Regions from separate parts of the Paenibacillus odorifer genome, predicted to be linked through region 1. Evidence: riboswitches for the same ligand, from Rfam matches in the RefSeq annotation. Region 1 holds a riboswitch; each other region holds the start of a gene.

Region 1 (7,974 bases):
CCCAATAAGCTTCTTTTACAAGCTCAAGACGTTTCTCAGCTGGCTCACGGTGCATCAGGTACATGGCAATAATCATATAACGTTCTTGTGGAAGCTCCATCACACGGCCGTCAAAATCATGCGCCAAATAACGGTCGGATAGCGTAAGCAGACCGATATAGTCAAACAAAAGGTCGCGTGTATAATCGATACACCCACCTAGTTCGATAATTTGTTCTTTGGTGTAATGACTTAGAAGTTCTTCGCGATAGATTCCTTTTTTCACGAGATCCGTAATTAGTGGATACAATTCACCGTAAGGCTCTTCTGGATAAGCTTTGTAGCGGCGATGAACAGCAGCTTTTTTATAAAGGGTTGTCAGAAGGGCGCGGGCAGCTGCGAACTTCCAGGTAGGCTCTTCTTTTGTTACAAGCTCTAGAGCGCTCATGGTGAAGGCGTTGCTGATTTCTTCTCCGCTTACCGAGTCACGACGCAGTTTGGAATTCACTCCACGCAGCAAAGTTTCTTTATTTAGTTGATCGAGACCTTCCAGAATACGGTCAGCGTAGACGGAAAGACGGTTCTCATCAAAAGCCAGTTGGCGATTATCCGGTTTTACTACGAATTGCGGCATGGTTAGTTCATCCCTTCTTATTTCAAATTAATTTTCAATATCAAAAATTGATATATTATAGCGCAGCAGGCTGCCACAGAAAGACCTCCGAGCCGTTCATGCTGGCCGGAATGTCGATAATGCGTTGGTTGGAGCTTCCCCGGTAGAGAAGCGTAGTATCTTTCAGTTCTTCTACAAATCTTCCATCTATTAACACCTGACACTGCTTAAGTAGATCCCATTCCGGCGTACCGGGAAGGGCTGTAAGTTCTTCGTACGTATAACCACTGTAAATCCAGATTGAGAAGCCTGGCAGTACAGCGCGAAGCTCATGAATGAACCCCAGCAACTCTTCTGCTGAGAAAAAAGGATCGCCGCCTGCCAGTGTCAGACCATCCAGCAAAGGGTTAGCGGCGATTTCTGCAATAATTTCATGTTGTCGTTCTAAGGTGAAGACTTCTCCATATTTAAAGTTCCATGTCTCGGGATTAAAACATCCCGGGCAACGATGGCGGCAGCCGCTGAGAAAGAGGACGGCCCGCATGCCCTCTCCCTCGTTAATCGACTCCGGATAGTAACCGCAAATATTCATAGATGCTTAACGCGATCCCGTACTTCAGCTTGTTTGGCGGCATTAAAGCGGGTCTGATAGTCGCCGGTTAAATAACCTGTAACTCTGCGCAAACGGCGGATGTGCACGTCATTCTCATGTGCGTTGCAGGAAGGACAGTTTGTCCCAATTACGCCTTCGTATCCACAGCTGGAGCAGCGGTCAATCGGATGGTTAATGCTGAAATAGCTGACCTGTTGTTCGAGCGCATATTTAATGATTTTGATAAAAGCCGATGGGTTGTTGCGGGCATTGCCGTTTAATTCGACATAAGAAATAGCCCCGGCATTGCAATATTCATGGAAAGGAGCTTCCAAGCTGATCTTCTGAGCAGCACCCAGATCGAAGTATACAGGGATGTGAAAAGAGTTCGTATAATATTCACGGTCGGTTACGCCCGGAATGGAACCCAGTACCTTGCGATCAACTTTTGTGAATTTACCGGACAAACCTTCTGCTGGAGTTGCGAACAGAGTGATGTTGAGATCCAGTTCCTCACTTTTCCGATCGCAATAGTCCCGCATATGACGCACAATAGCCAGCGCCTTGGCATGAACTTCCATATCCTCGCCATGGTGTTTGCCGTACATAGCTTTCATACATTCCGCCATACCGATGAAGCCAAGAGACAGACTGCCATGCTTTAGCAGATCGCCTACAGTGTCATCAGGTGCAAGATGCTCGCCGCCTTCCCAGACGCCTTCTCGCATCATGAAATCGGAAGCTTTAGCTTTTTGTGCGGTTTGAATGTGGAACCGATGAAGAAGTCCTTCCAGCGCAATATCCATATAATGATTTAGATCTTCATAGAAGCCAGCTTCGTCTGCGATGGTACGTCTGCCTGTTACTGTGCCGTGTGCCAGACCTAGCCGAACCAGATTCAGTGTATTAAAGGAAAGGTTGCCCTTTCCAGAGCAATGATTACGACCAAAACGGTCACCGAGCACTCGGGTTCGGCAGCCCATTGTAGCGAACTCCGTATCAGGATCACTTGGATCATAATACTGCAAGTTGAGCGGAGCGTCCAGATTAGCGAAGTTTGGATATAGTCTGCGCGCAGAACATTCAGCCGCTTTTAGGAACAGTTCATAGTTAGGATCGCCTTGTTGTTGATTGATTCCTTGCTTGCATTTGAAGATTTGAATCGGGAACACTGGTGTTTCTCCGCTGCCAAGTCCGTTCATAGTTGCTGTTAGCAGAGAACTGATCACAAGCTGACCTTCTGGTGAAGTACAAGTACCGTAGTTGATGCTGGTAAACGGTATTTGTCCACCGGATCGGCTGGACATGGTATTCAGATTATGTACCATACTTTCAGCCGCTTGCAGGGTTTCGATTTCGGTTTCCTTTAGTGCAAAACGGAACGCTCTTGGATATAACTCCGCCAGATCGGTCCGGCTCATCGTAATCTCGCCCAAAGATTCATCAGCTTGTCCTTCTTCAAAATAATCCAGACCCTTGCGGAACAGCTTGGCGAAGGATTTGGTTACATAAGGTGCCAGATCATAGTCGAGTTTATTGGCGGATACACCACCATATTGAGCATTTTGCTGGGATTGGAAAATAATCGCTACCAGAGACATAGCAGTCATTATTGAGTTCGGAGGACGAACGCTGCCGTTGCCGGTATTGAAACCTTCACGGAGAAGTTTATCAAACGGGATAAAAATACAGTTCGTCGTTCCAATCGCGTATTGATCCAGATCATGCACATAGACGACATTGTCATCAATAGCCTGCACTAGCTGCGGCGGCATCGTAAAATTGCGGGCGTACCATTTTGAATATTCACTGCCGAACTTGCTCATTTTACCGGAGAAACTCTCTCCATTCAAATTGGCATTCTCGCGCAATAGGTCCATATCCCGACTGTCGATAATATCCCGGCCTAAATCAATGAGCTCTTCTAAAAGAACTTCCCGTGCATTTTCTACTCCATTAAATTGTCTCTCCAACAACGTCATTGTACAGCTCTCCTCTCAGTATAAAAGAAAAACATCTATCATCAAATCCATATATCCATAGGAAGTTGGACTGCCATAAGCAGTCGTATATTTGTTCTGATTACATAAAAAAAGCATCCCCTACCCGAGGATGGCAGAAAATGCCCGATGCGTTATGTAAATATCCACACGGATATTTGCAGAGGTCTCTACGTAGATGACCGCATGCGGACACCATCCCTGTTCCTCGCAGGCATCAATAGTTGGTGTCGTCGAAACAGGTAGGTCTCCTGGCTTCCGTGGGATCTCTCGGCGCCTTCCCAAGGGTGTTCCTAACCCTCAGTGGCATCTGCCGGGAGATGTGGATTCTCAAGCTTCCCAGAAGCTTAAGAAGGCCATCCGGTTACAGTGGCGGGACCGCAGCGGATTCTCACCGCGCTTCCCTATTAAGCTCTAAATCCGGTTAAGGATCAAAGCGCCTGTCTCCACTATATTTTGTTGTCGTTAGATAAAAATAACCCAAGATGTTGTGTTTGTAAACAGTTTTTTAGAAAACCCGCGCGGGGAGCGGGTTCTTTAAAAGTACTCCACAAATGATCCACAGGCTGTCCATAAGTAATCCACAATTGATCCACAGGGAGATGCGAAATGATTCATAAATTGTCCGAAAAGATGCCACAAAGAGTCCATAAATATAGTGCAGATGACCCTAGAATTTGCGCATGAGAAAATACTCTTAGCCCAAAGTCATATTTTGGAGTAATCAGAAGAAATAGAAGAGATAAGGGAGGATAATCTTGCTTAGTTTGTGACAGAGCGGTGGAATTGTTACAATGGAAGAAGATAGGTTCTATAAAATTTCGAGGAGGTATTCTCATGCCTATTGCTGAAGTTACAGTTATTCCAATTGGAACAGGCAGTACCAGTCTTAGCAGCTATGTTGCGGATATGCAGCGGGTGCTGAAGACAGTAGAAGGGATTACATATGAACTTACGTCCATGGGGACGATCATCGAAGGGCCTCTGCAACGCATTTTTGCGGCGGTAGAAGCTTTGCATGAGTCTCCTTTTGCCGCAGGTGCAGAACGTGTCTCTACCTCACTTAAAATAGACGACCGCCGCGATAAACCCTCCACTAGCCGTGGAAAGTTAGAGTCTGTGGAGCGTAAGCTACAGGTGGATTAGCAGTTTAGGAGGGCGGAAAACAGGGAGAAATAGGCTTGCGTTTCTGGCTGAAAGTTGTATAATATTTTTTGTTTGACAGAAAAATCAGCTTTAAGCTGGTGTAGCTCAGGGGTAGAGCAACGCACTCGTAATGCGTAGGCCGGGGGTTCAATTCCCTTCACCAGCATCCTCAAGTATTCGACAACGGCGCGGTTTCCCGGGATTTCGGGATCGTGCCGTTTTTCGTTAAATCCCCCTGACTTCTACCATTCTTCTAAAAGATAAGACATGGCGAAATCGCTAATGAAAACGGTATGACTAGTGGTCACTGTCGAGCAGATGGAAGGTGTGTCGCAAGCTGACAGCAGTCAGAATGAAGGATGGTGGAGGAGGAGCAGCATAAGCTGCTTTTCTCTTGCGGGGGCAGATTGGTTAGATGGTAATTACTATAAAAATAAAAAAGACACCACAAGGTGTCTTAGTACAGATACTTTTCGCTCGAATTTCACGAGCTCGTCAGTGAACTGAGTTCATAAGCAAGACTGGCTACGGCTAACAGATGAAGAGATAAAGTAATATCAATGTTAAAATGTGCGGTAATATTAATTTTCATAGATAACCACGCTCCTAAAGTATAAATACACATAAAGAAAACTTTATAAAGCGCTTGGCCTGCCATCATCAGTGCCAGGTAGCCATCCTGTACAGACGCCTTAGCGTTTCGACAGTAACATTATACTTAATATTTTGTGTTTTGCAAACCAAAGCCCCCTTAAGACTGAAATAATGAGCAATGTGACAATTATGTCATTCTGAATTGAATATTGTTAGGTTAATCGATGGGGAAGTTTACGTTTCTCCCTTATACTGGAAATTAAATGATTTTATTTCCGAAAGGGGACAATCCACTGATGACTGACGTAATTAAAGCAATAATACTTGGCATAATAGAGGGCTTAACTGAATTTTTACCAGTATCATCTACTGGACACCTTATTTTAGCAGGCGATTTGCTTAGCTTTGAGGGAGATGCTGCAATAACTTTTAAAATTGTTATTCAGTTGGGTGCAGTGATGGCAGTTCTAATTCTTTATTGGAAAAGGTATTTGGAAATTGGGGTTAATATGATTAGAATGGATTTTTCCAAAAGCAAAGGATTAAATGTCATTCATATGATTTTGGCTATGTTACCAGCATTAATCCTATATCTTCTCTTCAAGGACACAATAAAAAGCCAATTATTTGGCCCAACCCCTGTTTTGATCGGTCTAGTTGTTGGTGGGGTGTTGATGATCATTGCAGCGCGGAATAGGCGGACTGAAACCGCTGATACTATCGATGGGATTAATTATAAACAGGCTTTCGGAATTGGTCTGTTCCAATGCTTGGCGTTATGGCCGGGATTTTCGAGATCAGGTTCGACAATTTCAGGTGGCCTGTTGCTTGGCACTAGCCAAAAAGCCGCCGCAGATTTTACATTCCTTATTTCCGTGCCAGTTATGTTTGGTGCAAGCTTGTTGGATTTGTACGATAGTCGTGATTTGCTGAGTTCTGACGATTTACTTCTAATGTTAATTGGCTTTGCGACATCCTTTCTTGTGGCAATGATTGCAGTAGTGACGTTCATCAAACTGATTAAGCGACTTCGATTGGAGTGGTTTGCTCTATACCGGTTTGTTTTAGCAGCTCTCTTCTATTTAATTGTCATACAGTAATTGGATTAATCAATATGAACATCATGGGAAAGAAGCTTTTAAAAAGGGCTATACATCATATCCTGTACAGATTAAACTAGAGGTTCAAAACAAGGGGAAATCACCAAACAAGACAAAGCTCAAGTAGTCTATGAACTAAGGAATGAATTTTCGGTGAAAGCACTTCTACAGCTAGCCATTATCCCTCGTTTGTTTCTTCTACCATTAATATCACAAAGTGATTTTACAAGTGTTTGGGAATATGAAAAACCCCACCAGTTTAAGGTGGGGCTTTTGCTTACCAAGTATTATAGTTCGATTGATACTTAACTTGTTTATTCTCATAGCTCTCATTGGGGTAATCACGTCTGACAGACTGCAAGTAGCCTGAAATTGCAAATGCTGCAATAAGCCCTCCTATAATTCCTGTGATTAAGCTGAATGTTGAAAATCCGAATGTGGCAACTACTCCAATGGAAGACAATGCTACAAGCAATAGACTCAATATTTTCATCTTTATACACACCTCCATTTTGTATATGTAGTAATTTGAAAATTAAGATTGATACGTTACTATATTTGATCGGTTTCGATAAAAATAATAATATTTCAGCAAATCTTTAGACGGGCTTCATACTTATTTAAGCTAAGAGGATTATAGTAATCACATAACCCCCTTATAAAATAGATCTAGACCCTGCCGAAAGTGGTGGGGTCACTTTTTTGCACAGAGTGCATTTATAAATATGGATTTCTCCTTAAATCTACACAAAGAAGCGCCGCCCCTTTTGGAGACGTCGCTTCTTTATAGTAGATTCTATTCTTTTTGCTCAATTCTTGATTTTGGTGATTTTTTTGGCGGTAACTTGTGCAGGGAATGAATCATCACTTACTTCAAAAAATACTTTAATCTCATCGCCTTTTTTATATTTAGAAGGTGCAACTTTATTTACCCAAATGGCTTGAGAGTACTCATTAGATTCGAGCACCTCCTTGTATTCCTTGTTCAAGTCTTCTTCTTTTAATTCGGAAATTACTAAAATTCTTTTATTTTCTACATCTATTGTATGTACAATTCCTTTCAAAACTTCATCATTCTTACTACAGGCGGTGACTAATAACAAAAAAAAAATAAGAGTCCATTTAATAGTAGTACGTGGTTTTTGAATCATGGACCTTCCCCTCTAGTGGTTACGACATTAGTTTAAAATCGGTTGCACAGGCATAGCGTTTAGTACATTACCAATATAAGAATAAACAGCAGCATATCCATTATGACGACCTTTATTGATTCCCCTCGCACGCGGCAGGAACAATGTATCCTGAAATGCTTCCTGATGGTTTAGCCAAAAAACCACCATGATTAAACTAATTCGTACTTATAGTCATGTGCAAATTCTTTGAATGTAATGGGTCTTTTACCAAGTAATATTTGTAAATCGGGCGTGATTTTTTTGGCTAATCCAATTTTTGCAGTGAAGTAAATTCCAATCATAACAGTCACAAATTCTTTTTGAATTCCTTTTGTTAACATTTTATCTCTAAACTGAAGAACTGATGGATTAACATATTTGATTGTTTCTCCTAGCTCTTCAGATAAAATTTCAGCTACTTCATAGTAATCTAGCGCTTCAGTTCCCGTTAACGAGTAACCTTTATTTTCATGACCATTCTCAGTTAGGATTCTAGCTGTTACAGTACCGATATCACGAACATCGATAAAGCTAGTCTTGCCTTTTCCTGCGGGTACATAGATCTCCTTTTCTTTACGTAGCTCTTCCCCATGTTGAGAAATTAAGTTTTGCATGAAGAAACTTGGGCGTAAAAAAGTATATGGAATTCCTGATTTTTTAATGATTTTTTCAATTTTATGGTGTGGAACAATTGGGTTTTTCTCTACGCCCAATAGAGATAGAAACACAATGTGTTCAACTCCGACTTCCTTTGCGATATCTATGAGGGGTTGGAAAT
Region 2 (7,974 bases), 330 kb from region 1:
GGCCGAACTGCGCTGATGGCGGCAACGCAAAAAAATCATATTCCTCTCGCTCAAAAGCTGATTGAAGCAGGCAGTGATGTGAATGCAAGAGATATCACTATGTTATCACCCTACCTGTGTGCCGGTGCCAATGGATTTCATGAGATTCTGTCTTTAACTCTTGCCGCAGGTGCGGATACAACCAGTGTAAATCGTTTTGGAGGAACTACACTGCTGCCCTCCAGCGAGAAGGGGTATCTAAGAACTGTTCAGAAATGCTTGGAAGCAGGTGTTGCAGTTAACCATATGAACAATCTGGGATGGTCTGCCTTGCTGGAGGCAGTAATTCTCGGGAATGGTGGCCGTTTATACTCCGATATTATTCAGTTGTTGGTGGATGCTGGAGCGGATGTTCATTTGCCGGATCGTGACGGGAAATCATCGTTGCAGCATGCAGAAGAGCTGGGTCAGGAGAGGGTCATTCGTATTCTCAATAAAGAAAAGCTAACGCTTCATCCAAGTATTCAAAGCGCTCAAGAGCTAGCTCGGGCAGAGGATTTCCGGAAAGCAAGTTTGGTTATGGAACATGCAATGCAAGTGGACAGTAATAATTCAGATTTCTATTACTATAAAGGATACTTCTTAGGGGAACTCGGGAGATATGACGAAGCTCTGGCAGCTTATCAACAGGCACTTACTATTGATCCGGATGACCTTGATTTCTATTTCTATACCGCAAATGCCTACCGAATGATGAAGCGATCCGAGCAAGCATTAGCAGAGTATGACAAAGCGATAGAACGCGATCCTGGCGAAAGGTTCTTCCGCTATCATAAATCCAATTATTTAAGAGAGTTGGGCAGGCATGAGGAAGCGGTCAAAGTTATGGATCAGCTTCTGGAACAGCAGCCTGCCCGGTATGATTTCTCGTTCCATAAGGCGAACAGCTTGAGATCACTTGGCCGGGATCAAGAGGCAGTTGAGGCGATTGAGAACGCAATTGCTAACGATCCGAGCAATCCTTTATATCATCATCATAAGGCTCAGTCACTTGGTTTACTTGGTGATCATGAAATGGCCATTCAAGAAATAGATATTGCTATCAGCTATAATCCTGCCAATCCGGATTTTCACTCCGCGAAGGAACAATTTCAGCTGGCCCTTAAACGCTAATCAATGAGGATCAACTGATCCGTCAGGAGGAATGGAATGAGTAAATTTATAGTTGTAGCCATTGGCGGTAATTCATTGGTGAAAGACAATGGCCGCGATTCTATAGAGGATCAATCTGAGGCAGTACGTGAAATTGCTGTCAATATCGCTGATCTGGTGCAAGCAGGCAACGATGTGGTGGTTACTCACGGCAACGGTCCACAGGTTGGATTCGAGCTGAGACGAAGCGAGGTGGCTTCGGAAGTTACTGGAATGGATGTTACTCCGCTGGTCAATTGCGTGGCGGGCACGCAAGGGGGCATAGGTTATTTAATTCAGCAGGCCTTAACAAATGAATTCATTCACCGCAGATTAGACAAGAAGGTTGCCACAGTTATTACTCAGGTCGAGGTTAGCAAAAATGATCCGAATTTTCAGTCTCCCTCGAAACCAGTGGGCTCCTTCTTCACGCTTGAGCAAGCAGAGGAGATGAAGCGTGCCAAGCCAGATTGGGTCATCATTGAGGATTCAGGTCGTGGTTACCGCCGTGTTGTTCCATCGCCTAAGCCGATTGATATCGTTGAAAAAGACGTCATTAAATCACTCATTGAGACGGGTTATGTGGTGATCGCTGTTGGCGGAGGCGGGATTCCTGTGATCAAAACCGAAAATAATACCTACGAAGGTATCGATGCGGTCATTGACAAAGATTTTGCTACAAGTCTGTTGGCCGAACAGATCGATGCAGAATCGCTGATTATTACAACAGGAGTTCCTCAGGTATGTGTAAATTTCGGTACGCCTGAGCAGAAGGCTCTTGAAGAAGTTACAGCGGCAGAAATGATGGTATATGCGGAGCAGGGTCATTTTCCTGCTGGAAGTATGCAGCCTAAAATTGAAGCAAGTCTTAGCTTTTTGAAAAAGGAGGGACGTAGAGTTATCATTACTAATCCGGAAAATATGAAAGCTGCGATGAGCCAACAGGCTGGCACACATATTGTAAATTAATATGATCTTATTTATCTCATCATTTCATGGAGACCGCCACTGATCTAAATCAGGGCGGTTTTTTGACATGTTCATGAATTGTTACTCAACTGCTGCTTTCAGATGGCCTTATTCTGGTGAATAAAAGGAAGATAAGAGGTAAAACTATGTCCACTATATAAAAAAGAATACATTAAAATGCGGGGGTAAAAGATGAGATCGAATAAAGGAACAACACAACGTTTTACCAGGGCTACAATTCTTTGTTGTATTTGTGCATGTACGGTATTGTTAAGTGGATGCACTAAAGCAGCGGATGAGACTCAAGTGGCTACTCCAACGGCTCAAGTAGAAACCACAGCACCTTCTGCAGAAGCTACTACACCTGCGCCTACGAATAACGCAACAGAACAACCCATGACATCTGCGTCACCCGGTTCAAATACTGGGGAACTTCCAGAGGGAGTGAGCATTCAGAGAGTTATCAAGGATGTTTCGTTAAAAGATAGCTATCATAAAAAGGTTGAACTGTTAAGCGACGGTGGCAAGCGGGTTACCATTACAGATCAGAATCAAAAGATTGTTTTGCAGCAGATTGAATATGACGGAAGGATCACTGCGGTTAAGGATAAACAGATTACCGTTCAAGTGGAGGGCGGTAAAGAGCAAACCTTAACGATTCCTGATCATATAGTCATTGAAGATGAAGACAAGCTCGGATTAAATAATGGCGTTGAAATCGAGTGGACGGTAAATGCAGACGGACAAATCGAAAGCGTGGAACTGGACGATTAAAAATTTACCGAGGTGACTGGATGAAATTTCTAATCGTACTTGGTAGTATTATTGTTCCCATTGTCATGCTGATGTTACAAGGTAAATCGATAAAGTGGCGTATGGTATTCAATGTTGCTTCGGTCTTAAGTGCGATTATCTTTGGAAATATTTCCGCTTTGGCGATTTACGAAATATTAAGGGATCATGCTGTATTTATGACCTCGATCCATGCGATATTTTTAAATCCAATGTTTCTTATTACCGGAGCCTATCTTGGCGTTTATTTAATTTATCGGTTGATGATAATTTCGTATGACGAGGTTAATATGTGATGGGTACAATACAAATAGGGGTGTTCCCGCGTAGGGACACCCCTATTTGTGTTGTTAACAGGACGGATGCTTAAGAGGACTTTCCTACAACGTTTGCTCCGCTCTTCGTGATCTTGTAGGTGATGATATCCCCATTCCAGAAGTGGAATTTTAGGATAACCTCGCCGTCTTTAACATCTTTAAAGAACGCGGGAAGCAGCTTGATTTCTTTAGTGTTATAAGAAGGTGAGAAGGTATTGCCGAATTCCTTAAATGGAGTCCAGTCCTGCGGACCTGCATTGCCACCAGCGGTATATACAGCTTCCATTGTGGCAAGCTGGTTACCATTAAAGGTGGTCGGAATGGCAAAGGATTCAGTCGTGCCTTTTGCATCGCTTAATTTAGCTGTGTCATACACAATCACCTTAAGTCTCCACGCAACACCCTTGTTGAATTTCAGAGTCAGCACGGCATTTTCACCGTATTTTTGGGAAGCTGTGAGCTTTTTGAGTTGGCTGGCTTTGAGGATGAGCTCCTCACCATTTAATGTGTAATCTTTACCTTTGGTCAGATATTTTCCGTTGGCACTAATGGTGGTTAGCTTATTGCCGTTCAGGTTTAGCTTAACCTTGGTATCTTTGATTTGTGCACCTTTTTTTAGGTAGACCAAATCGCTTTCGGTGCTGGAGGAACGCTCCTTCAGACCAGACATTAATACATTGTGGAGTTCAGGATCAGACCACTTATAAGTTTTACGATTGAAATGCTGCCCGTTATCCCAGAGCATGGAAGTCATTTTCTTTTCTTTCAAATAATAAGTCAGATACTCGAAGAATTTAAGCTTCTCGCCCTGTTCAATCACACCCGTGTCTTTATCGAAACCTAATAAACCAAATTCGCCGACGATGACAGGGATGCCTTTAGCTACAAATGTATTGTAAACGTTATCAAAAGTTTGAGTGATATCGTTTTTTGTATCTTTTTCAAATGTGGTGTAGCCGGCAATGTTCACACTAAAAGGCCAGAAGCCATAGAAGTGAACGGTCGCAATAATATTCGGATCGTTTAGAGCCGTAATCGTCTTATAGAGATGATCCATTCTTGTTTGTGTAGGTGAAGACTCTAATGAAGGCAATACAAGTGGGCGGAGGTCGTTTTTCCCACCGGATTTCCGCACGATCTGATAGAAGGAGTTATTGAGTTCAGTAAGCATTTGCTCCATTTTTGCTTCGTCTGTGCTTCCACCATCGGTGAACCGAGGCTCATTTATGCTCTCGAACATCAGCTTATCGGATTTGTCCTTAAAGCGATCGGCAATTTGAGTCCAGGCTGCATTATAACGCGCCAGCGTTTCATCGTGTTTTTCTTCCATATGGCTTACCCATAGCCAGGAATCATGATGGACATTAATCATGACATAAAGCTTGGCGTCCAGTGCCCAGCCGACAACTTCTTCCACACGGTCGAGGTAGGCTTTTTCTAGGGTATAGTCTGGTGCCGCACCCATGTGAGTATCCCAGGTCACAGGAATCCGAATACTTTTATAGCCTTGAGCGGCGATCTTTTTAATAAGTTCTTGGGTCACACGAGGATTGCCCCAGGAGGTTTCGTCCTCACCTGTAGCATCTAAAGTATTACCGAGGTTCCATCCGGGCTGCATTTCGTCTACATAGGATTGGATCTTACTCTTTGGCGCTGCCTTAGCTTGTTGCTCATCCTTAGTTGCAGCTGCAGCCATGGATGAGAACAGAGAGAGCAGAAGAGCGGTGACAAGTGTCAATGATAAGAAGGATTTCTGGATTCGCGTAGTCATTGAATTCTCCTTTGTGAGATAAATTTAGGATGCTTGGACCTGGCTTTGACGCTGTACTTGGTGGTTAGATGAACACGAACACCTCCAATGTTATTTTTGTAAACGCTTTCTGAATATACCCTAACATAGAATTCACTCAGCGAGTACCTTACTAATTTGTGGCAAATTCATATAAGAATTAGTGATTTAAATTAATTTTCCCCACAGTTGGATAAAGAAATTATTTAAATATCCCTACTCGTAGAAATTGGTTATTCAATAGGATTATCTCTAGCTGCCCGTTATACAAAAAAGAAATATAACATGACAAAAGCATATATATTAGATATGATGAAGCATGAAAATTTAAAATTAGAAATAGGTGCCAACTATGAATGTTGCGGAAGTACAATCATAGATTGGTTAAATGGAAAGCGGGTGTGAATCCCGCGCGGTCCCGCCGCTGTAAAAGAGGAGTCCTTGCAAAATGCCACTGGGAAACTGGGAAGGCAGCAAGGGTGATGATACTTGAGCCAGAATATCTGCCTTTTTCTGTTACACCATCAAACTCTACGATCGATAGAGAGGTGCTTGAATAGTGTTTGCCAGCTAGTATTGTGGTTCACTATCTTAACCTCTTGACGTTTATGTTGAGTGGTTTTTTTTGTGGTTATAAGAAAGTTTATTCTGTTTTTTATCATAGGTATGAAGGGAAGGGTTATGGAAAAATGAAGAAAAATAAGTTTTTAGCGTGGTTACTCATTGTAGCTGTATTTATCACGACATTCTCTACAAGTGTTATCCCAGCTCAAGCAAATGGAGCAAGCTCTACCCTTAAAGGGTATGTATCTGTATCCGTAGAGAAATTCACCTTAGGCCAAGGGTATATTAAGGAACCTATTAAAGTTCCGATTTATGAAGGCGATAATGGCGCATCTTTAATAACACGTGCGCTAGGAGATGGGAATTATAGACATTTAGGAAATATAGATAGTGGTTTTTATTTATCAGAAGTTAAAGATAGTGGCAGAAGCGAAGTCAATATTCCACAATATATTTTAGATATGATTTCAGCCGATGGGAATACAGTCGGCACTAAAGCAGACCCAGAGTGGTTAAGTCAGTTTGACTACACCTCCATGTCGGGTTGGATGTATGCAGTAAATAATGTGTTTCCTCCGTTTGGGATGACCGATTATAAGCCTCAAGACGGTGACATCATTCGAACTCAGTTCACCACTTATGGCTATGGTTCTGATCTTGGTGGCTGGGGAGAAATCCCCGTTCAACTTGCCAATAAGGATGCTTTAACTGCGGAAATCGCCGAGATTAACAGTGACCCTAATAAAGAAACTATTTTGGACAGACCAGTAGTACAATCGGCAGTTTATCAAGCCTATTCCGTGCTCGAAAATATGGCAAGCTCTCAAATAAGTGTAGATCATGCACTTGTAGGGCTTAACCATGCATTAGACATAGAACCCCCTGTTATTACAGTAAGTGGCATACAAGATAAACAGGAAGTATCCAATAAAGAAATAAGCTTCAAAGTAGCTGTCACAGACAATGTATATAGTGACATCATTCCAGAAGTGAAGCTGAATGGTGTTACTTTATCACCTGCGAATGGGGAGTACAAAGCTTCTCTGAATTCAGGCAGTAATGCAATTACTGTAACGGCTCTTGACGGAGCTGGAAACAAAACAAATGTAACTTATCAAGTTACTTACAAACTGGAAACTACAGTTGCCGTCAAACAACAGTTAGATAAAAGCCTTGCCTATATTCTAAACACTGTAAAGAATCCGTCGTTTGGTACAGGTAGTGGAGAATGGTCGATCCTTTCTCTGGCACGGGCGAACTATACAGTACCTAACGGTTATTACGATCTTTATTACAACAATGTAGCGACGAAAATAGCATCGATCATTAAAGAGGATGGAAAACTCGACGCCAATAAAAGCACAGAGAATTCCAGAGCGATTCTAGGGCTTACCTCTATCGGAAAAGATATCACAAATGTTGCGGGATATGATCTGAGAAAAGCACTCGCTGATTATCAATATATCCAAAAGCAAGGCAATAATGGTCCGATTTTTGCTCTGATTGCGCTAGATAGCCATAACTATGAGATCCCTGTAGTTGATGGAGTTACAGAACAGACCACAAGAGAAAAACTAGTTCAGTATATTTTAGATAAAGAGGTTAAAAAAGGTACAGAAGAAGCTGGTGGCTGGGCATTAGGCGTAACCAAAGCAGATGTCGATATGACTGCGATGGCGATGCAAGCTCTTGCACCTTATTATGCAACCCGAGATGATGTAAAAGCCGCCGTGGATCGGGCCATCCAATGGCTGTCCGATAACCAAAACAATCAAGGCGGATTTACAAGCTGGGGAAGCACTAGCAGCGAAAGTATCTCACAGGTAATTGTAGCCTTAACTGGTGTGGGCGTAGATCCGCACACGGACGCTAGATTTGTTAAAAGTGGAAATTCGCTTATTGATGCACTGCTTAGCTTTGCTGCACCTGAGGGTGGATTTAAGCATATCCTCACAGGCAAAGTGGACAATATGGCAACGGACCAAGGTACGTATGCACTTGTGTCTTATGATCGTCTGATCAATCATAGCAACCGTCTCTTTGATATGAATGATGTGAAAGTGGAACAACCAGAAGAACCGGGGCCTGGGCAACCAGAGGGTCCGAAAGAATTTCCGTTACCTTCTGGGGAGAACCCGAAAGTTGAAATCCCAAATGACGCTAATGATTATATCGTTCCGATCAGCACTGGAGATAGCAACAAAGAAATCACAGTAGCTATTCCGGAGGGAAATCAATCGAAGGTTAGTGTCAATTTACCAAGTAACAGCGACCTTCCTCAGATAGAGGCCATAAAAGGTAACGTATCTGTAGTCATTCCTAAGGGTGCAAAAGTTACAAGTGGGGATGCCTCTGCAATTGAACTGATTTCAG
Region 3 (7,974 bases), 490 kb from region 1:
GCATTCGCTGAAGGATGAGGATGGCGATTATATCAAGTCCAACAGCAATGTGTTCAATAACTATGTTCATCGCAAAACATTAAACATGGACGAGTTCCATAACATCGACGGGGAAATTCGCAGATTTATTGGTAAGGTGGACAGACCCTTTAAAGATACGATGGATGTTTATTTCGCGAATACGGGTTATTTTGCAGTATCTGCGTTGGGCAGCAATCCTGTGAATCAAAAGATTGAGGGTGTAGTAAGCCCGATTCGTGTAGACGAGCCTTTTATTTGGCTGCTGCATAAGCTGAAGTATATTGAGGGGAGCGACGGCCCGTGAATGGTTTCTCAGGGTCAACAATCGCCCAACAGATGTATACCCGCGAACGTCGCGGAGTGTTTCGTTCCACAGAAGGCTTCGATACGGTAGCGAAATCAGATAGTCTAGACAATAATTTTGTGAAAAAAATCCTTCATCCCTTCTGCCTCTACGATGCTCCTGCGGAGTTGACCGCGCGTGGGGAGAAGGATGAGGCTGCATATCCTGGTGCGCTGCACCTATTTCATGCCGAGAACGGGGATACAGTTATTGGGCTTAGTCGTTATCAAGCGGCCGATTTCACAGGCCAACGAAGCGCCTTTTTTGCACATAACTATGTAGTTCCTGCTTCACGTTCCGAAGAAATTGTCCAGAGCTATGGGGACTGGCTGCATGCTGATTTTGCAGAGAGTTATACTGGAGAGCTTGGTGGAACTTTGCCGGAGCTGCCCTCTATTCCAGTTGTTCGCACAGACCGCAGCCCTGACCCAATCGCAGGCTTACGCTTGTTAGGGATTGATGAAGGGATATTCAAGGCGTTATTGCAAGCTGTGATGCTCTCTGTAGCAGGTAAGAAAAAAATCTACGTGGCTCTAAACGTACCTATCACGGAGTTGTCCGCGCGGGCGGTGGAGCTTACAGAAATTCTGTATAGCGTGCTGCCGTATGAATTCCGCCGTAGATTAGGCGTGATTACGTATGCGAATGAACCGAAAAGCCGTAAATATATACATCTTAGCTTTGTGGAAAAAGGTTCGCTGCGTCCCGGTGATCGCAGTATTGAGAAGGATTATACCTTCGATTTGGCTTCCAGACGGATGGGAAATGTCGATTTTGGTGAGTCCCGCCAGCCTTATGCTGATTTGGTGTGGAAGCTGTTACTGCTGAATCCAGGAGATATTAACGACTTTGTAAGCTTCGCCGATCAGATTCTGCGTGGAGAGAGTCCTGAGCATAAGCTATCCCTTGCTTTCTATAATGAGCTGGCTATATTTTATGAGATTGAGCAAGGGAACGAGCATTTATATACGGAGAATAAGAGTGCGGTGCTAAGTGGTTTGCTCTCTTACCTTAAACCAGACGGTGCAATTCATTCTAGAATCCGCTTGAACGATATTTTCTTAGAACGGTTCGACCGGGAATTTGATCTGATTCGGCAAAGGAATGTGCCAGATCCGGCGATTATGGAATGTTTTAAGGAGTATTTTGTACTTAAGGATCACAATTACAGGGTCAGAATCGTGGATTATTTCATCAATGGGATGCTTCATAGTGTGGAAGCGGGCCGCAAGGATATCTTGAGTGCCGCTTACGGGATCATTGAGAGTAATGATGAGTTAAGTGGAGCCTACTTCCAGCGCGTGATGTCTGAAACATATTTCCGTAAGCAGCTACTTGAGCCTTATATGGAATCAAGACTAGCTGCGGCGTCCAGATCTGCGGATATACTGAGCTTTGTACTCCATTGGGGGCGGTTCCTGCCAGTGGCGTTAGAGCAGTCTTTTGCTCAAAATGCTGTGAAGGATTATTTGCTTGAAAAGCTCCAGCTGGAACATGATCCGGTGGCTTCTGTAGCGGAAATTCATGAAATTGTAGATAAGGCAGAAAAAGATCGCCGCAAAGGAACAGGAGTTGCTCCTAAGGCACTCTCCCTAATGCAGGATCTTGCTGCTTCAGCAGATAGATTCTTACTGAACCGCTTATCGCTTTCCGATATGACGCAGGAGGAGCTTCTGGAGGTAGTTTTTTTACGGTATGGTAATGTTGTCGATTGGCAGCCGCCACTGGATAGGATTAGCAAGCAGAAAGAGAATGCGCTGCGTGCAGCTTACCGCTGGTTTGGTGAAGAGAAGCCGAATGAAGAGATTTTTACAGGATTGTCTCCGCAGGAACTAGACGATGTGCAGCTACTGGGTCGTCGTTTGCTAAAAGAGGCGCGTGTTCTGGAACCCTTTGAACGGCTTCCGCTAGCCTTTTACTATACAACTCAGCGTGAAGGGGGTCCGCTGGATTACGATGCGCTTCTGGAGCTGTTAAAGCGTAAATCCGGTTCCGACAAAGAAATCATCTATCGGTTTTTTGCTTGGTCGCAAGGCAATCCTTTATTTACGGTTTCGAATAAAAAGCTGCAACCGGGTTACCGTAAGGCGATTCTGAAGTATTTCCTGAGCAGTGATCGTGAAGCGTTCAAGAATCGGGAATTCCGAAAGAACTATGTCGCGGCAGCTCGGCCTGCTCTGCAAAATGTGTACAATGAAGCCCGCTCCCAACTGGCTTCCCCGCTGGCGCGCTGGATCAGCCGCAGCCGATTTCGACTCTTAATCTCCGGCTCCATTACGGGTATTCTGGTGATTATTGCAATTATCGTATTCAGTATGTTACGCCCGGATGATACGAAGACGGCTCTGCCGGGGACAAGCCCTGAGCCGACCCCTGTTCAGAGTGCAGGTAATGAGCTGCCTCCGGCTTCAGTATACTTGAAGGATCAGAGCGACGAAGGAGATAAGGGGAGCAGCATATTGGTGTTCACCTTCGCAAGTGCAGATGACTGTGTGCAGTTTCAACCGACTGAGATTAGTTTAATGTCTTCGTCTACAGAGATAGATAAAAGCTTTAAGGTCGCTGCTACGAATGGCACTTGTCCAGTGCCGTCAACGGATGGGACGGATGAGGGAAACGCCGCAGCCGATTCAGATGCCGCTGGCACTACTGGAGGAACAGCAGAAGGTGCAGATGCTCCTAACGCAGTAGCTGATGCTTCTCCGTCTCCTACGCCTTCCTCTGATACTGAGGACAGCACTGGGTTGCCTTCCGCAACAGCTGTGACTGAAGGTGAACAACCATCCTATCAGGTTGAGGTTACATTGGAGCCTGGAGCGACAATTCTAGAGAAAAGTATGATCAAGGCCGGAAGATTTACATTGATCGTAGATCCCGACCCTAATTTTCCACCAGCTTCTGATTCAAGTGCTGAACCCTCCCCAACTGCAAGTCCGGAAGGAACAGCCGAATAACAAGCTTTCTGAACAGCAATACCTACCGGCAGGTGGTGTATTGCTGTTCATTTTTTTGCTGCCCATACTAAGCTTTTCTATAGACATGCTATGTATTAATAGATATGATTATGGATGTCAAAATAAGATACTACATACTGGAAAAGGTGCAGACTCTATCAATCTAGTCGTCTGCTTAAAAGGGAAGTCCGGTGCATGAGTCCGGCGTGGTCCCGCCACTGTATGTGCGGAGCGTTTCTTCTATAAGCCACTGCCCTGAAGGTAGGGTGGGAAGGTGAAGAACAGCGATGAAGCATTAGCCAGGAGACCTGCCTTTTTTGTGAGCGTTTCTATTCTTCGTGGGGTAAGAATGTGGAACATATACAGATGGACTATCGGCAGGAAGCAAGCGCCGGAGCCTCGATTTGTAATCTTCCCTGACCGCCCTCCAAAGGGGCGGTCTTTATGTTATGCGTCTTATTCCCAGCAGTACCCATTCTTATACAGAAAGAGGTTAAACAATGAAGAAAATCATGTCTTCCAAGTTTGTAGCACTTGGGCTGGCCTTATTCATGGTCATTTCAATTCTAGGAACATCTCTTGCTCCGGCAGGACAAATATTTGCAGAAGCGAGCGCTGGCTCCGGTCTGGAAGCAACTGCTGCGGAGCGGATTAATGTTGCGGATGCGACTTATGCGGCTGCAGAATATCTCTTGAAAGGTGGCGTGCAATCGGATTGGCAAGCTATTGGATTAGCGCAAGCAGGATATAAGCTGCCAGCCAGTTACCATTCAGAGCTTGAGAAAAAAGTAAAGGATGCAGCTGGCAATTTCGCCAATGTAACCGATTATGCTCGAATCGTGCTCGCAGTGAGAGCGATTGGTGCAGATCCTACTAGCTTTGCTGGTAACGGAACGACTCCTGGCTATAATCTGATTGAGAAAATTTATAATAACAGCAAGCTCAGTGAACAGACGCTAAATAATCCGGTATATGCCTTACTTGCGCTGGATTCTGGTAAATATAATATCCCAAGTGACGCGAAATGGACGGCGGATAAGCTCCTTACGGAGATTCTCTCCAAACAGAATCCGGATGGGGGCTTTGCATTAACCTCGGGCGCAAGTGAGTCTGATATGACAGCGATAACCTTGACGGCTCTGGCGGCACATAAAAATAATCCTGAAGCCTACTTAGCAGGGCTACAAGCCGTAGCTTGGTTATCTGCAGCTCAAGATAGCCATGGGGGTTACGGTGACAGTGCTGAAAGTAGCGCACAAGCAATCCTTGGACTCACATCCTTCGGAGTTGATCCTAGTGGATTAGAATACACCAAAAACAAAGTGGATCTAATGGAGAACCTGCTTAGCTATCGTCTAGCTGATGGTAGCTTCACCCATAGCCGTGGTGGAAGCAGTAATGTTCTGGCGACAGAGCAAGGACTTCAGGCGCTGGTTGCGTATAATTTGCTGTATAAAGGAAGCAACAGTAAGCTATACGATTTTTCCAAATCCTCCGTTCAGAGCTCACTCATCTACGCTCCTGTAACGATTGAGGGACCACGGGCCACGTTGGCACAAGGGTACGCCTATGCTGGCAACGCACTTGGAGCGTTAGAGAAGCTGGCGCTTCAAACGAACTTGCCGATCACGAATCCTTCGGGCAGTTATGTGACTGGCATCGGAAGTATTGCTGCTGGAAGCTTTGGTGGTTATGACGGATGGATGTATGTTGTATCACGTGACGGAAAATGGATTAATCCCGATGTAGGCATGAGTGATTTTGTACTTAAAGATTCAGATCAGGTACTGGTTTATTATGCCGGAGATGACACTAAACTTGTGGATTCCGTTACCCTTTCCAAAGCAAATCTTAAAGAGGGCGATTCTTTTAACGTCATTGTAACTAGTAAGACGTGGAAATGGGACGCTGCTACGAACACTTCCTCTCCTGTAACTGCAAAAGCTGCGGGTGTTCAGGTCCAAATTGGAGCTCAGACGGTAACGACGAATGCTAAAGGTGAGGCCGTATTCTCAGGAAATGTGCCCGCAGGTGACTATACACTGACTGTAACTGGCTACCGCGAAGGTAAAGCGCCAACGGTTGCTAAATATACAAAAGCTATAAAGGTAATTTCTAAGAATGTAACAGCTTCACTTACCGTTGAAGGCCCGGAAGGATTGATTAGTGAAGGGACTTTAAAAGCCTCCAATGCTCTTGAAGCGTTGCAGCAACTAGGGTCTACCGATGATTTTAAAGTAGATATCACCAAATCGTCTTATGGCAACTTTGTATCAGGTATCCATGGAGTTTCGCAAGGTACTTACGACGGATGGTGGAGCTTCGTAGTATCACGCGGCGGGGAGTGGATATATCCAAGTGTGGGTATGGATGCGTTCGAACTACAGGAATCCGATCGTGTGCTTGTCTATTATGCAGGTGAAAATACACAGGTTATAGATTCTGTGGCGCTTTCCCCAACGCAGCCAAAAGCTAATGAAGCTTTTACCGTAAAGGTTTCTCAGAAAAAGTGGGTGTGGAATCAGGACAGTTTCACTTCTGATCCGGTTACCTCACCAGCAGCAGGTGTGCAGGTTTCGATTGGTGATAAGAAGGTAATCACGAATGAACAAGGTGTAGCTGTTGTTGATGGGGGTCTCCCGGCAAATAGCTATACAATGACTGTTACCGGCTATGCTAAAGACAGCGTACCGAGCGTAGCGCGTTATACTCAGTCTCTGACTGTTGGATCGTCTGTTATTGCTCCAGCTAAAGCTACCGCTACCCTTTCAGTGATTGGAGATAGCCGGAAGGGAACCATCCTAGCCAGTACAACAGTAGCTCTAAAAGAGGGCGAAACGGCTTATAGCTTACTAGTCAGTCAATTAGGCACTAAGGTAGTATCATCCGGCAACGCTGGAAGCATCTACGTGAAGTCTATTGACGGGTTGGCTGAATTTGATGAAGGCCCAAGCAGCGGATGGAAGTATAAAACGAACCGGGATGCTGATCCAAGCATAAGTGCAGACAGCTATATTTTGCAGAACGGTGATACTTTATATTGGTACTATACCTCTGGAGAATAAGGAAGAGGATTGATTAGGCGGGTACATGGATTCGGAGTAACTAACGGATCGGGTGCCCGCCCTTTTTATATTTGGAGGAAAGTCGTTTTATGACAATATATACTTTTATTCGACACAATATTCAAAAAATCATCAAACTCTTAGCCCTTCCGACCGATAAAAATAGATAGATCATAAGATAATGCGAAGGCGGAGTGTAGATGAAAAATTTGAAAGTGAAATACAAAATAGGGCTGCTTTTGGTATTCGCTGTAATCATGGTGAATGTTGTAGGGGGCATAGGCATCATCACGATGACCCGAATGGCCGAAAAGACAAATGAGACATATAATGAAAATTTATTGCCTGTTTCTTACGTGGGGCAGATGCGTACGAATAATCGGGCTATTGAATCCTATCTTTTGGAGCGTTTGATTAGCGTTGATGCCAGCAAAAACAAAGAACTTTCTGAGAGTATCCAAGTGAAGGTTCAGGATAACAATGAACTTATGAACAAGGTGAAAGCGATTCAGTATAATGATCCTGCTATTGTAAGTAAAATCAAAGAGTATGAGTCCTTTTTGCCAGATTATCGCGCACAGCGGGACAACATTATAAAGATTGCTGATAGTAATCATAATCAAGAGGCCTATCGAGTATTTTCAGGCGAGTTTAACGATTCCCGTGAAAAAATGATCAACCTACTTAAAGGAATTAGTGATTCGTTGCTTAAAGATGCTGATGAACACAATTCAGATTCCATGGCAACCGCTAAAAGCATGCGGGTAAACAATACCATAATGATTACGTTCGCCTGTGTGATTTGTATCGTGATTAGTATTGCAATCATTCGACTGATAACAAAACCCCTTAAAGAACTGCAAGGAATAATGAAGCGGGCAGAAAATGGAGATTTGACCGTAATAGCAACGTACACTGCCAAGGATGAGATCGGCCAAATTAACAGTTCATTTAACAATATGCTGCAGGGCTTGCGGAAGATGATGCAAGGGATTGCAGAGAGTGCGGAGCTGCTGTCAGCTTCATCGGAAGAGATGAGTGCAAGCGCTGAGCAGACCTCATTGGCTTCACAAATGATCGCTGTATCTTCTGGAGAGATTGCCGCGGGTTTTGATGAACAGACAGAGAGCATTAACAATACAACACGTTCCATAAAAGCAATGACCAATGATATTGCAGCCGTAGAGGGCAGCAGCTATGAAATGTCGGATCTAATGGGCGTAGTTTCCGGTTCATCGGATCGTGGAGTAGAGGCTGTAGACCAAATCATTGTGCAGATGAAGGAAATTGACCTCAGTGTAACTCAGAGTCAGGAGATTGTTTCTAATCTGGGGACATTGTCACAAGAGATTAATACAATTATTACAACGATTAACGGTATTGCTACACAGACGAATCTGCTTGCGCTCAACGCTTCTATAGAAGCAGCACGGGCCGGTGAGCATGGACGGGGATTTGCTGTAGTTGCTGGAGAAATTCGTAATCTGGCGGAAGCAACTAGAAATAGTTCTTTGCGGGTTACAGATATTATTACACATATCCAAAAGCAAACCGAAAGCGCAGTAGAATCCATGGCTTTGGGTACTGAGCT

The links. A riboswitch is a leader RNA that binds a small molecule or an ion and turns the genes downstream of it on or off. The one in region 1 is predicted to bind cobalamin.
Region 2: another riboswitch for cobalamin. It lies ahead of PODO_RS03735 (S-layer homology domain-containing protein); the one in region 1 lies ahead of PODO_RS02330 (anaerobic ribonucleoside triphosphate reductase).
Region 3: another riboswitch for cobalamin. It lies ahead of PODO_RS29845 (DUF4430 domain-containing protein); the one in region 1 lies ahead of PODO_RS02330 (anaerobic ribonucleoside triphosphate reductase).

Annotation. Positions count from the first base shown of each region.
Region 1 covers NZ_CP009428.1:537,785-545,758, forward strand. The annotation lists gene PODO_RS02320 (ribonucleoside-diphosphate reductase subunit alpha) at 1-613, opposite strand, end outside; gene nrdG (anaerobic ribonucleoside-triphosphate reductase activating protein) at 669-1,184, opposite strand; gene PODO_RS02330 (anaerobic ribonucleoside triphosphate reductase) at 1,181-3,166, opposite strand; cobalamin riboswitch at 3,409-3,643, opposite strand; gene PODO_RS02335 (MTH1187 family thiamine-binding protein) at 4,022-4,330, shown strand; tRNA gene PODO_RS02340 (tRNA-Thr) at 4,425-4,496, shown strand; gene PODO_RS02345 (undecaprenyl-diphosphate phosphatase) at 5,221-6,024, shown strand; gene PODO_RS30855 (hypothetical protein) at 6,302-6,517, opposite strand; gene PODO_RS02355 (DUF3221 domain-containing protein) at 6,834-7,175, opposite strand; gene PODO_RS02360 (SDR family oxidoreductase) at 7,367-7,974, opposite strand, start outside.
Region 2 covers NZ_CP009428.1:863,140-871,113, forward strand. The annotation lists gene PODO_RS03710 (tetratricopeptide repeat protein) at 1-1,152, shown strand, start outside; gene arcC (carbamate kinase) at 1,189-2,139, shown strand; gene PODO_RS03720 (hypothetical protein) at 2,332-2,913, shown strand; gene PODO_RS03725 (hypothetical protein) at 2,934-3,227, shown strand; gene PODO_RS03730 (cellulase family glycosylhydrolase) at 3,298-5,019, opposite strand; cobalamin riboswitch at 5,362-5,562, shown strand; gene PODO_RS03735 (S-layer homology domain-containing protein) at 5,727-7,974, shown strand, end outside.
Region 3 covers NZ_CP009428.1:1,032,094-1,040,067, forward strand. The annotation lists gene PODO_RS04375 (hypothetical protein) at 1-325, shown strand, start outside; gene PODO_RS04380 (GAP1-N2 domain-containing protein) at 322-3,318, shown strand; cobalamin riboswitch at 3,446-3,648, shown strand; gene PODO_RS29845 (DUF4430 domain-containing protein) at 3,819-6,383, shown strand; gene PODO_RS04390 (methyl-accepting chemotaxis protein) at 6,584-7,974, shown strand, end outside.